3 regions of the Leminorella grimontii genome follow, and region 2 is predicted to be linked to each of the others. Evidence: predicted binding sites of a transcription regulator. Region 2 holds the regulator's gene; each other region holds the start of a gene.

Region 1 (4,251 bases), 280 kb from region 2:
GACGGCCATTTATCCTTATTGGATATTGGCTGCGGAGAGGGCTATTACACCGGCTTTATTGCACGATCGCTTAGCGCTAGTCGCAACATTGCCGCCTACGGGCTTGATATATCAAAGGACGCAATACGAGCCGCCGCCAAACGCCATAGCGGCATTGAGTTCTGCGTTGCTTCGAGCCACCGCTTGCCGTTTACCGATGATGCCATCGACGGCGTTGTGCGCATTTACGCACCCTGCAGAGATGAAGAGCTGAAAAGAGTCGTCAAGAGCGGCGGCGTTATCGTCACGGCAGTTCCCGCTCCGCGCCATCTTTTTCAGTTAAAAGCGCTGATTTATCGCGAAGCGAAACCGCATGATGACATATTGGAAGAGATTGACGGATTCGAGTTCGTTAGCCAGCAAAGAATAAGCTATTCAATGACGCTTACGGGAATGCAGGCAGCGGATCTGTTGTTAATGACGCCATTTGCCTGGCGTGCAAGCGAAGTACTGACTGCCGAATTAAAGGGGCAAACGACCTTTGAGTGCGAGGCCGATTTCTACGTTCGGCTCTACCGAAAGCGGTAAAAAATAACGGCGCCAAAGGCGCCGTTTTAGCTATATCAAATGCGCGTTAATCACAGGGAACGACCTTAATCGCCAGCCCACCGCGGGAGGTTTCCCGGTATTTGGCGTTCATGTCCTTACCGGTTTCGTACATGGTTTCTATCACTTTGTCTAACGACACTCTGGGCTCGCTGGTGCGGCGAAGCGCCATTCGGGATGCGTTAATAGCCTTTACCGACGCGATGGCGTTACGTTCAATGCAGGGAACCTGTACCTGCCCGGCGACCGGGTCGCAGGTCAGGCCAAGGTTATGTTCCATACCGATTTCCGCTGCGTCGCAGACCTGCTGAGGGCTTCCCCCCAAAAGTTCCGTTAAGCCGGCCGCCGCCATTGAGCAGGCTACGCCCACCTCTCCCTGACAGCCCACTTCAGCGCCGGAAATGGAGGCGTTCATCTTATAAAGCGTGCCAATGGCGCCCGCTGCCATGAAATAGCGGATGTAGGCTTCGGGGGAAACCGGTTGAATAAAGCGATCGTAATAGGCCAATACCGCAGGCACGATGCCGCAGGCGCCGTTGGTTGGTGCGGTGACGACGCGGCCGCCGGCGGCGTTTTCTTCATTCACCGCAAGCGCGAACATGTTTACCCAGTCGATGATGTTCATCGGATCGTTAGACAGCTTATCAGACGACAGCAGCATACGGCGCAGGGGCGCCGCGCGACGAGGTACCTGAAGTGGGCCGGGCAGTACGCCTTCGGTATTCATTCCGCGATCGATACAGTCTTTCATCGTTTGCCAGACGGCGGCGAAGTAGCTGTCAATCTCCTTAACGCTGTGCATAGCGAGTTCGTTTTGCATAACGAGCCCGGAAATAGAAAGCCCGTACTGCTTACAAAGCGTCAGCAGCGCCTCGGCGGATTTGAACGGATAGGGGACGCTGATCTCACTCTTGTCCTCTTTTCCAAAGTTTTCGTCATCAACGATAAAGCCGCCGCCGATGGAATAGTAGGTTTTACTATATACCGCACGTTCGCCTGCAAACGCAGTGATTTTCATGCCATTTTCGTGACGGGGAAGGTTTTCGCTGTGAAAGACCATGCCGCCTACGCGTGGAAATAGAACCTCATGCTGGCCGGCGGCCAGCGACAGGCGCTCCGTTTCTTCTACCCGACGGATAAAGCCGGGAATGCTGTCAATATCGACCGTATCGGGCTGATTTCCCGCCAGCCCCATAATAATGGCAATGTCCGTATGGTGCCCTTTACCGGTAAGGGAGAGTGAACCATAAACGTCGACGACAATACGATTCACATTAGTTAACATCCCGCTGCGGCAGAGATCGTCGACAAACGCTTTGCCGGCTTTCATTGGCCCAACCGTATGTGAGCTGGAAGGGCCAATACCAATTTTGAACATGTCGAAAACGCTAATCACGCGGGGTTCCTCAGGGAAATAAATGATGTAAAAACGGCTCAGGTCATTTCATTGAACTAGTCAATTGGCCTGAGCATAAAGATATGGGTGAAATTTAGTTTTACAATACTCGCTAATTATAGTCTTTTTATCGTGAGGCTAGCTATAAAATTAGAAGATTATTAAAGCAATCGTTTTCTTCTCATTTATCTAATTCAGGCTGAAAATAGTTATCTTGAAAACGTTTCCTGTATTGCCAGCTGTCGAAGTATTGCTGCGGTAAGTCCCCAGATTAGGTGGCCTTCGTACGGCATAACGTAAATATCATGACCTTGGCCCCGGCGAAACACGTTAATCGTCCGGTAGTTTTGGATGCGCAGAATGTGGGTTAGAGGGACTTCGAACAGGGCGTCGACCTCATCGCGATTTTGCCTAAAATGTAGCCCATCGGGCAGCAGGCCGATAATGGGCGTGACCCGATAGCCGCTGATGCTGTCCTGCGAGGGAAGCTGCCCTAATACGTCAACATTTTTGGGCTCAAGGCCTATCTCTTCACAGGCTTCCCTAAGCGCCGTTGCGCTGAGGCTTACGTCGCTGATGTCGACGGCGCCGCCGGGAAACGCCACTTGCCCAGGATGGTGGCGCAGCGTTCTTGAACGGCGCGTGAGCAGGATCGATGGCTGTTCTTTTCGAATGATTGGAATCAATACGGCAGCCTGCTTTATCTGTCGCCCGAGCGGCGTTTCGGGTAATGACAGCAGTTGGAAACGTCGTATAAAGTGATTGAGAATGTCGTTGTTCATGACTGTAGAAATTTGATTTTTTGAGCGTTAAGCCAAGCTGAGTCACCAAACCCACTAGCAACTTCTGGATCAATGAATTTGTACATGTTTCGCACCTCTAAATGGGAGTATAATCTTCTTCGCGCCAAGAGCGTATTGATTTTATTGGGCTATCGAGTGCACGACGCTCTGATGCTCGCCAGTGTAAAAGGGCGTTTATGTTTTCAGCAGACTTTCCGACGTTAAATCATGAAGAGCAGCAAAAAGCGGTTGAGCGCATTCAGGAGCTGATGGCTCAGGGCATGGGAAGCGGGGAAGCGATTGCGCTGGTTGCTCAGGAAATCAGAGAAAATCATACGGGAAAAGGGCGCGTCGCCTTTTGGGACGAGGAGTAAAACGCCAACGCCTTTGTTCGCTTTTTCAATAGAGTGGCCCGAATTTTTCCAGATAGGTCAAATAGAGTCGCGCATCGAATTCCAACTGATGGTACTCCGGTTCCATATAGCAGCATAATTGATAGAAGTCTTTGTTGTGCGACTTTTCTTTTAAGTGGGCTAATTCGTGAACTACGATCATTTTTAATAAGGGTTCGGCCGCCAATTTGAATACATTTGATATTCTAATCTCACTCTTGGCTTTTAATTTACTTCCCTGAATTCTCGATATTGACGTGTGCATACCCAATGCATGTTTAATAATGTGAATCTTATTGTCATAGCAAACTTTACTTAGCTGCGATGAATTTCTTATATATTCATTTTTTATTAAAGTAGCATATTGATATAACGACTTATCTGTCGTATAGCCGTGAGGGGTAGGATAGCGCTTCAAAAGGAACGTTCCCAATTGATCCCTTTCAATCAGAATCTTAACCTGTTGCCGAAGCGTTTCGGGGTAGCCGTTTAAATACTGTAACATTGTCATGAATTGAGCATATTGTATTATGATTAACCTTTCTATTTTATCATGAGATAAAAAAGGTTGCACGAGCGTCTTAATTTTGTCCTTTTTGGTATATTTACTACTCGATGAATTAGAAATGGAATCAAAACTGCTTAACCGTTTCTATAAAAGGCGTGTGGTAATTTATGTGCTCCCGATCTAATTTTTAATTGTGTGGTTGAAAACACCTTGCCTAAATTTAATAGATATGAGGTAATGAAATTGACCCATTAATGAGAGCTACTTTGGTAATCATTTTGGACTTCCCTATGGTTAATGACAATAGTGGAACGATGAGTGATTTTTGTCCTTAATAGATAGTCCGAATGGGTCGTATATGCCTTTTTTGGCAGGTTAAATATCAATAGGAATTTTTGTAATGTCTAAGAAAACTGGTCACGTTAAGTGGTTCAACGAAAGTAAAGGTTTTGGATTTATCACCCCAACCGACGGCAGCAAGGACGTGTTCGTACACTTCTCTGCTATCGCTGCTGATGGATTCAAGACTCTGGCAGAAGGCCAGCACGTTGAATTTTCTATTCAAGACAGCCCACGTGGCCCGTCTGC
Region 2 (4,251 bases):
TGGCGGGAGCTAATGATAATGGAGTCGTCTTCGCTGTCATAGTCAACGCTGTTGACGTGAGCCCAGTTGCGGCCCGGCCCGCTGCCGACAATATCACCGAACTTGTCAGAGGAGTCCAATGCGGCCAGATCTTCCGCGCTTAAGGTATGGCCGGCCTGGCTTGCATCGATATTCAGGCAAACGGCGCCCTGATCGAGGGTTTTCATCACAACGTCGCGATAGGGGTCAAGGATGTCAAACAGCCGCCATTCGTCCACCACTACGCCGTTTTGATCGACTTCGGCAATCACGTCGCGCACGGTGCGAACGTTCTTACCGTCGGCGCGCTTATGGTTGGAGCTGGCTACGCGCAGGAAGTAATGGCCGTTGGCGGCGTTATCCATCGAGTGGGAGAAGTCGTTGTAGTTGTCGGGCAACCGGCGATTAAAGATTTCTCTTCCCATGATGTCATACTTCACGTAGCGCTGGCCGTAGCCCCAGCTTAGCGCACCGTCGTCGTTTTGCTTAAAGCCCATCATTACGCCGGCTTTATAGATAGATTTCAGATCGTAAATAGGATTGGCGAACATATACCAGCGGATATCGCCGGAAGTGTCGATAATGGCGTTGACAGGGTAGAAATTCCACTCAAGCGCGCCGCCAACGGGGTTATTCCATACGGTGCGGGTGCCGTTTCCTGACTTGTCCTGTAGATTGTTGAGCAGATAGAGTCGGTCTTTAAATTCAGGGGCGACTTTTTTAACGTTTACGGTGAAAAATGAAGCCTGTTCCTCTTTGGTTCCAGCTGATTCCGTATAGGCAGGAGGAGCATAGACGGTGTAGCTTTCTTTAATTTTTTCACTTTTTTCGCCGTAGAGGCGGATATATTCAACTTCAATCGTGTTGACGTAATCGGGATAAAGGCCGAAAACGGGGATCCCACCGTAGGTCAGAAGGTATTTATTGTTTACCTGATATTTGATTTCCTGACCGTTCGCCTTAGGCACAATACGAACCGATGCGTCTCTTAGTACGTAACCGCCGTTGCGGATAATTGCCGTCAGTGGCGCAATATCGTATGGGTTCATGACGACTTCGCCTATTTGACCTTGAACCTGATAGTCCAGCTTTGCTCCGCTCGCTCCACCAATAGCCAGTGCCGTAGAGGGCAAAGCTGATAATAAAGCTGCCGACAGCGCAAGGGAGGTTAACGCATATTTAAATTTCATAACATTCTCCAGTTACTTGAACGTAAATCCGTCTTATCTATTCAATCTTTCTCAAGATATTTGAGTGACTCTTTGTAATTGGTTGTTGCTGGATGTTTTTAAATATGAAAATAATAATATTTGGTTACAATTGACTTGAATATAATTACTTTTGACAATAAAGAGAATCGCCAATTTGCGAATAATGATTTTTCGAAAATCGAAATATAGGGATGAAAAACAAAGAGAAGGCCTCGTAGAATGGAGGCCTTGGGGATGAAGAGATAAATCAATTAACCGCGTATACGTCGCCGTCGCGAAACTCCAGCTTAATCAGACGTGAACGCTCAAGCTCAAGGCGATGGGCTCCTTTGCTTTTATAGTTGGCGAACAGAAATACGTTATCTGCGGGTTTACCGTAAAGGGGAACGTTTCTAAGCGTTACCGACGTTCCGGGCCGAACAACGATTGGCCAGACGATGAGTCCCTTGGCGTTTTTTTTCAGAAGGTCGCTTTTTTCTTTAAACCATTGTTCAGACGTATAGTGTTCCAATTGAGCGGTTAACCTGCCACCTTCAACGGCAACAAAGTCGACAAGGATTGGCTCTCCTTCGTTAGCTTTGGGAGTAACGCTGTATTCCAGATTATTCATCCGAACGCCGGGCAACAGAGAACAGCCCGTCATCAGCGCGACGAATAAACTAATGGTTGCTGTACGCTTAACTAACCTCATAGGACTATCACCGTGTTGGCATCGGCGGCGCTTTAGCGCCTGTTATTACATCCGATGCGGTAAAAGGGCGTCCTGAACCTGACTGCTTCTCAGGTTTAACTATAGGAAGAGAATGGCGGAGGGGCAAACGAAAAGCCCGCCAGAGAGGCGGGCCTGCGGACTATTTCTTCAGATAGGGACCATCGGCAACGGAATTGCGCTCAACCAGCTCGGGGTGCAGTTCAATCGAGTGGTAGGTTTCGCGCTTGTTGATTATGCGATCGAGCAGCATGTCCAGCGCCATCTCCGCCAGGTTTTCTTTTGGCTGTTGAATCGTCGTCAAGGGCGGGTTGTAAAAACGCGTATTGCGAATGTCGTCGTAACCGATGACGGAGATATCGTCGGGAACCCGTAACCCCATTTCGCCAGCGGCGCACAGCGCACCCATGGCGATGACGTCTCCACCGCAAAATAGCGCCGTTGGGCGCTTTTGGGCTTTTAACAGCTTCATCATACCGTCATACCCTTCCTGCGGCTGGAAGTCCGCCTCAACAATCCACTCATCGGGGATGTCGATGTTGGCCTCTTTCAGCGCGTGCAGGAAACCGCTATGTCGCTCCCGTCCGGTAAATTCATTTAGCTGGCCGGTAATGGTGGCGATATCTCGATGGCCTCGGTCTATCAAATAGCGTGCGGCCAGATACCCGCCGTGGAAGCCGTTATCTTCGATATTGTCGGTAAAGTCGCTGTGTTTACCCCAGTCCATCACCATCATGGGAATATGCTGATAGTCGTTTAGTAGTTCAAGCAGGGGGGGATGATACTCAGAACACATTACTAAAAGGCCGTCTACGCGCTTTTGCGCCAGCATGGCCAGATAGGCCTGCTGTTTTTCAAGATCGTTTTGAGTATTGCAAAGGATAAGCGTATAGCCCTTTTTATAACAGGCCGACTCTACGGCCTGAATGACTTCGGCGAAGTAGGGCGAACCGCTGCTGGTCGCCAACAGCCCCAGCGTTTTAGTACTGTTAACCTTCAGGCTGCGGGCGACGGCGCTGGGCGAATAGCTGAGTTCTTTTATGGCGGCCCAGACGGCAGTTTTAGTATCTTCCGCAACAAAACGGGTTTTATTGATGACGTGGGATACCGTCGTCGTTGAAACGCCGGCGCGTTTCGCTACGTCTTTAATGGTTGCCATAAAAGCGGGTTCTCCTGTGCCTATACCGTTCGTTGCTCAGATGACAGTGTAAGCGGGTAAGTTAACGTTTGCCTTTTCAATTACACATTAAAAGCAAAACGGTGTAGAATTTGTATCATACGCACTGGCGCTAACTTACGTTATCGTTATCAGTGATGCTTGGCGATGAATTTTGGCGCATTTAATTCAAAAGTAAAAGGGCTGTAGCGGAAAGAACGCAACGTTTTTTGCGGTTTTCGCACCTTTAGCCGAAATAGGGCTGATAAACTCACGTTAACATTACCCCCAATTAGTAAAAAAGGAGTCCAAGATGTCTGCTGAATTAAAGTGGTCTTTAAGCACGGTCGTTTTTGCTTTGTTCGTTATCGTGACTTACAGCCTGATTGCCGTTACGCACTAATCGTTTTTAAATACCCGACAGCGCCGATGTCGGGTATTGTTTTTAATGACGTCAAAGCGCAGCGATGGAACGTCGCGTTTTCAGGTTAGCGGTTTGTCGGTGAGTGAGAATGTTCCCTTGTGGAACATATTTTTTTGAAATCAATAGAGTAAAATCGGTGTTTCAACATGGAGGCAGAATGACTCACCATAAGGCTAGAGCGTTGGCTTTAGTGAAGCGGATCGTCGGGATTGTTATTTTTATACCTGCGCTGATTTCGACGGTGATATCCGTACTTAAGTACCTGGTAGCGCCTAAAAGCCAGATGCAGGAAATGACGGCGACTATCATGGATTTCTTGCAGGTGATGTTCAACATCGTGCGCCAATATACTTCTTTTCTTGAGTACTTTTGGACTAACTCGCCGGTGCCGAATATTCAAAACTGGACTGCATCCAACACCGTTTGGTTTATCGTTATCTTTTTGCTGATTTTCGTTGGGCTAGCGCTCTCTGCCTCCGGCGCAAGGTTAGCCAAGCGAGTTTATAACGTGCAGGAAGGCGTGACGGAGCGAGCGATCCTTGAAGCAATGAACGGTGAACAGGCCCGTTCAAAGCAGGAGCTGCAGAAGCTGATTTCGATTCCAAACACCTCCATTTTTGCGCAGATAACCGAGCTTTACGTGGCGCCGGTGCTGTGGGGCGCATTCATCTATGTGATTTTACGGCTCATCAATATGCTTTAGTTTTTCCGTACTTTATACGCATTGAGAACC
Region 3 (4,251 bases), 1.0 Mb from region 2:
TGGCATCGCAGCGCAGATTGGCATTGACCAGCCGAGTTTGCAGCGCGCCGACTGCCATAGGCGCGGGGATCGGCAGGCGACCGGGAACGATATTGCGGTCAGACAGCACCAGCAGCACGGCACCCTGGCGAACCTTTTGTTCTGCCTGCTTGCAAACGGCGAGGATTGCGTCCTTCAGACCCGACTTTTCCGGATCGTAGGTGATATCGATGGTGTCTGCGCGGTAGTATTCCTCTTTCATCGTCGTGAGCTGGACGAAGTCAGAGTAGAGCAGAACCGGCGAAGGGAAGCTCAGGCGGTGGGCCTGCCCCTCGGCTTCGCAGAATACGTTCATCTCGCGACCGATATTGGTCGCCAAAGACATCACGTGGGATTCGCGCAGCGGATCGATAGGCGGGTTAGTGACCTGTGCAAACTGCTGGCGGAAGTAGTCGTAAATAATGCGCGGGCGGCTGGAAAGCACGGCGAAGGGCGTATCGTCGCCCATAGAGCCGGTAGCCTCCTGGCCGTTTTCTCCCAGAACGCGAAGGATTTGTTCCAGCTCTTCGCTGCTGTAGGCAAACTGCTTCTGGTAGGCGAGCAGCCGGGCGTCGTCGAATTCCCGCTGGCCGATTTGGTCATCGGGCAGCGCCTCATAGGCCGTCAGGCGGCGGACGTTTTTACTCATCCAGCTTAGGTAGGGGTGGCGTCCCTTTAGATCGTTATCGGTTTCGTTGTTGCGAAGAATTTTGCCGGTGCGGGTATCGATAACCAGCAGCTCGCCGGGGCCGACGCGGCCTTTTTCCAGCACTTCGTCGGGCTGATAGTCCCAAATGCCGACTTCAGAAGCGCAGGTGATAAGCCGGTCTTTGGTGATAACGTAGCGTGCCGGGCGCAGGCCGTTGCGATCCAGGCTACAGGTCGCGTAGCGCCCGTCGGACATGACGATCCCCGCCGGGCCGTCCCACGGTTCCATGTGCATGGAGTTAAAGTCGAAGAAGGCGCGCAGCTCTTCGTCCATGTCCGGGTTGTTCTGCCAGGCCGGCGGGACTAAAAGGCGCATGGCGCGAACCAGGTCCATACCGCCGTTGAGCAGAAGCTCCAGCATGTTGTCCAGAGAGCTTGAGTCGGAGCCGGTCTCGTTAACGAACGGCGCGGCGTCCTGCAGGTCGGGAATCAGCGGCGTCTTGAACTTGTAGGAGCGCGCTCTGGCCCACTGGCGGTTGCCGGTAATCGTGTTGATTTCGCCGTTGTGCGCCAGATAGCGAAACGGTTGGGCGAGCGGCCATCGCGGCACGGTGTTGGTAGAAAAACGCTGGTGGAACAGACAGATGGAAGACTCAAGGCGCAGGTCCGCCAGGTCGAGATAAAACCTCGGCAGGTCGACGGGCATACATAAGCCTTTGTAAATAATAACGACGTTCGACAGGCTGCAAACGTAGAAAGTATCGTCCTGTACCCGCTGTTCAATGCGGCGGCGCGCCATAAACAGGCGGCGCTCCATGTCAACGGAGCGCCAGCCCGCCGGGGCGTTAACAAAGATTTGTTCAATGCGCGGCAGCGACGACAGGGCGATTTCACCCAGCATGTCAGGATTGGTCGGCACTGTACGCCAGCCGACGACCGACAGCGTTTCGCGCGTGAGTTCTTCTTCAACGATCGCGCGGCTGGCCTTCGCCTCTTTTTCATTTTGGCTTAAAAACAGCATGCCGACCGCGTAATTCTTGGCCAGCCTCCAGCCCTGCTCTTCGGCGACCAGGCGGAAAAAGCGATCGGGCTTTTGCAGCAGCAGGCCGCAGCCGTCGCCGGTTTTCCCATCGGAGAGAATAGCACCCCGGTGCTGCATGCGTGACAGGCCGTGAATAGCCGTTCTGACAACCTTGTGGCTGGGTTCGCCCTCTATGTGGGCGATAAGCCCAAAGCCGCAGTTGTCACGCTGTTTAGACGCGTCGTATAGCATGATGTTGCTCTCCCGTTGCTCCATATATTGTGCATTTGTGCTGTGCAATTAACGTTATGTATCGTTTTTTAATTTATTGTTTTTCATTTCTCTACTAACCAAATAGCGGACACCAGTAAACCCGCCACGTGCTGCGCTGGCGCGATTTCAATCATTGAATATCAGGCTCAGTCTGGCGTTAGCCAGAGCGAAATAGTGCGCCAGCGCGGCTGGCGTACTGAACGTAGAATGCCGGACCGGTTTGGCGGAGAGCCTCATCCAAAGGCCCAGAGAAACGTTTGTGACTCCAACTTAATATACAAAGAGAATTCAGGTCAAATGGCTGATAAAAAGGGGGGGGATTTTATTATTTTAATTTAATTATTTGAAAAACAATTATTTTATTGATCAATTGAGATTCGAGTTTTAAATCTGAAGAAAAATAAACTGTGACCTAAGTCACTATATAGCCCGCGGAACGTCGCAGTCATATGCTTATATTGTCGTTTAATCTGGTATGATATCCTTACAAACTATTTTTATTTGGTATTTAATTGCGTAATTTGTTGTGGAGATGTTATTGAGTCGTTGAGGAACGGTATGAAAAGAAATCATGATTCTATTCGCCGCTTCACTTTGACTAATAATAAAAAAGCGCAGATTACGGATCCCTGACGGTTTGATCTCTGTCGCGCCGTAGGAGGGAGAATTATCGGTAGATTGTGGCTCTTTTAGCCAGACGATCTCTGGCATCAACGGCAACGAGAAAGCGCTCAGGTTAACTATGCAACTTCACCAGTATGTCAACATGTTCGGCGCGGATTTGCAGCGACGCTATGGTGAAAAAATACATAAGCTGACGCTGCACGGCGGCTTCAACTGCCCCAATCGGGACGGCACGCTGGGAAGAGGGGGATGCACGTTTTGTAACGTCGCCTCTTTCTCTGATGAAGCCCAGCAGTATAAAAGCATTGCCGAACAGTTGGCGACGCAGGCTCAGAAGGTCAATCGCGCGAAACGCTATTTGGCCTATTTTCAGGCCTATACCAGCACCTATGCGGAGCTTTGCCTGCTGAGGGACATGTACCAACAGGCGCTGGCGCAGACCGACATCGTCGGCATCTGCGTGGGAACGAGGCCCGACTGCGTATCTGAGCCGGTGCTGGATCTGCTGGCGAGTTACTGTCGGCAGGGGTACGAAGTTTGGCTTGAGCTGGGCTTACAGAGCGCCAGCGACAAAACGCTCAAGCGAATTAACCGCGGCCACGACTTTGCCTGCTATTGCGCGACGGCCAGAGCGGCGAGGCTGCGGGGAATAAAAGTATGCACTCACCTTATCGTTGGGCTGCCCGGCGAGAGAATGGCGGAAAGCCTGAGTACGTTGGAAAAAGTGACTGCGGAAGGAACCGACGGCATTAAGCTGCATCCCCTCCACGTCGTTACGGGGAGCATTATGGCGAAGGCTTGGAGCGCAGGGCGTTTGCAAGCGCTTACCCTTGAAGAGTACGTTGATATCGCCAGCGAGATGATAAGGCACACGCCTGTGGAAGTGGTCTATCATCGCATTTCGGCTACGGCGCGGCGTCCAACGCTCTTGGCGCCCCTGTGGTGTGAAAACCGCTGGCTGGCGATGAACGGCATTGAAGCCCGCCTGGCGCAGGCGGGTGGGCAGGGCTCAGCCTTGTGATGGTTAAAAGCGCCTTTATAATGTGTGTTTCTCCGCTCGCCGCAGCGGTATTTTATTGTTTATACTCGTTATGTTTTTACCTGCGGGCGTTTCTCTTCTCGGCGCGCGAGTTATTTCGAATTATTTAGAGTATGTGCGTGAATTATCGCGCATTTTGTTGTAACTTCGACGCACTGTCATGTCGGGAGTCACCATGAAGCAACTGAGAAAACTGGCCCAGTACTACGTTAACGCTATGGTAAAGCTGGGGCTGGTGCGATTTTCTCTGCTGTTGGCCTCTATCCTTATCGTTCTTGCTTTTACGGTACAAATCTCCGTTACCGCCGCGCTAAACGGCAACATCGAACGCATAGACGTTGTTCGTTCGATCTTTTTTGGCCTGCTGGTAACGCCCTGGGCGGTCTATTTTCTTTCCATCGTGGTGGAACAGCTTGAGGACTCCCGCCAGCGTTTGGCAAAGCTTGTCGAAACGCTGGAAGAGATGCGCACGCGCGACCTTGAACTTAACCACAAGCTGCAGGACAACATTGAGCGCCTGAATCAGGAAATCCGTGAGCGTATTAAGGCGGAAGAGGCGAGAGAGAGCGCGATTGAAGAGCTGCAGATTGAGATAGTCCAACGCCAGCAGGCGCAGACCGAATATGAA

The links. The regulator PurR, encoded in region 2, represses purine synthesis genes. The targets are predictions, from matches to a motif close to CANGCAAACGTTTGCNTG.
Region 1: the regulator PurR is predicted to act here: its motif matches at 2,145-2,162, upstream of V8L73_RS09245 (L-serine ammonia-lyase).
Region 3: the regulator PurR is predicted to act here: its motif matches at 2,207-2,224, upstream of gltB (glutamate synthase large subunit).

What each region holds. Positions count from the first base shown of each region.
Region 1 covers NZ_CP146357.1:1,951,870-1,956,120, forward strand. The annotation lists gene rlmA (23S rRNA (guanine(745)-N(1))-methyltransferase) at 1-567, shown strand, start outside; gene V8L73_RS09245 (L-serine ammonia-lyase) at 614-1,981, opposite strand; gene V8L73_RS09250 (CoA pyrophosphatase) at 2,191-2,763, opposite strand; gene V8L73_RS09255 (YoaH family protein) at 2,961-3,137, shown strand; gene V8L73_RS09260 (YgjP-like metallopeptidase domain-containing protein) at 3,163-3,666, opposite strand; gene cspE (transcription antiterminator/RNA stability regulator CspE) at 4,064-4,251, shown strand, end outside.
Region 2 covers NZ_CP146357.1:2,227,986-2,232,236, reverse strand. The annotation lists gene V8L73_RS10470 (aryl-sulfate sulfotransferase) at 1-1,208, opposite strand, end outside; gene V8L73_RS10465 (hypothetical protein) at 1,477-1,920, opposite strand; gene purR (HTH-type transcriptional repressor PurR) at 2,081-3,097, opposite strand; gene V8L73_RS10455 (YnhF family membrane protein) at 3,408-3,497, shown strand; gene V8L73_RS10450 (YniB family protein) at 3,676-4,221, shown strand.
Region 3 covers NZ_CP146357.1:3,276,961-3,281,211, reverse strand. The annotation lists gene gltB (glutamate synthase large subunit) at 1-1,939, opposite strand, end outside; gene V8L73_RS15145 (TIGR01212 family radical SAM protein) at 2,703-3,605, shown strand; gene arcB (aerobic respiration two-component sensor histidine kinase ArcB) at 3,799-4,251, shown strand, end outside.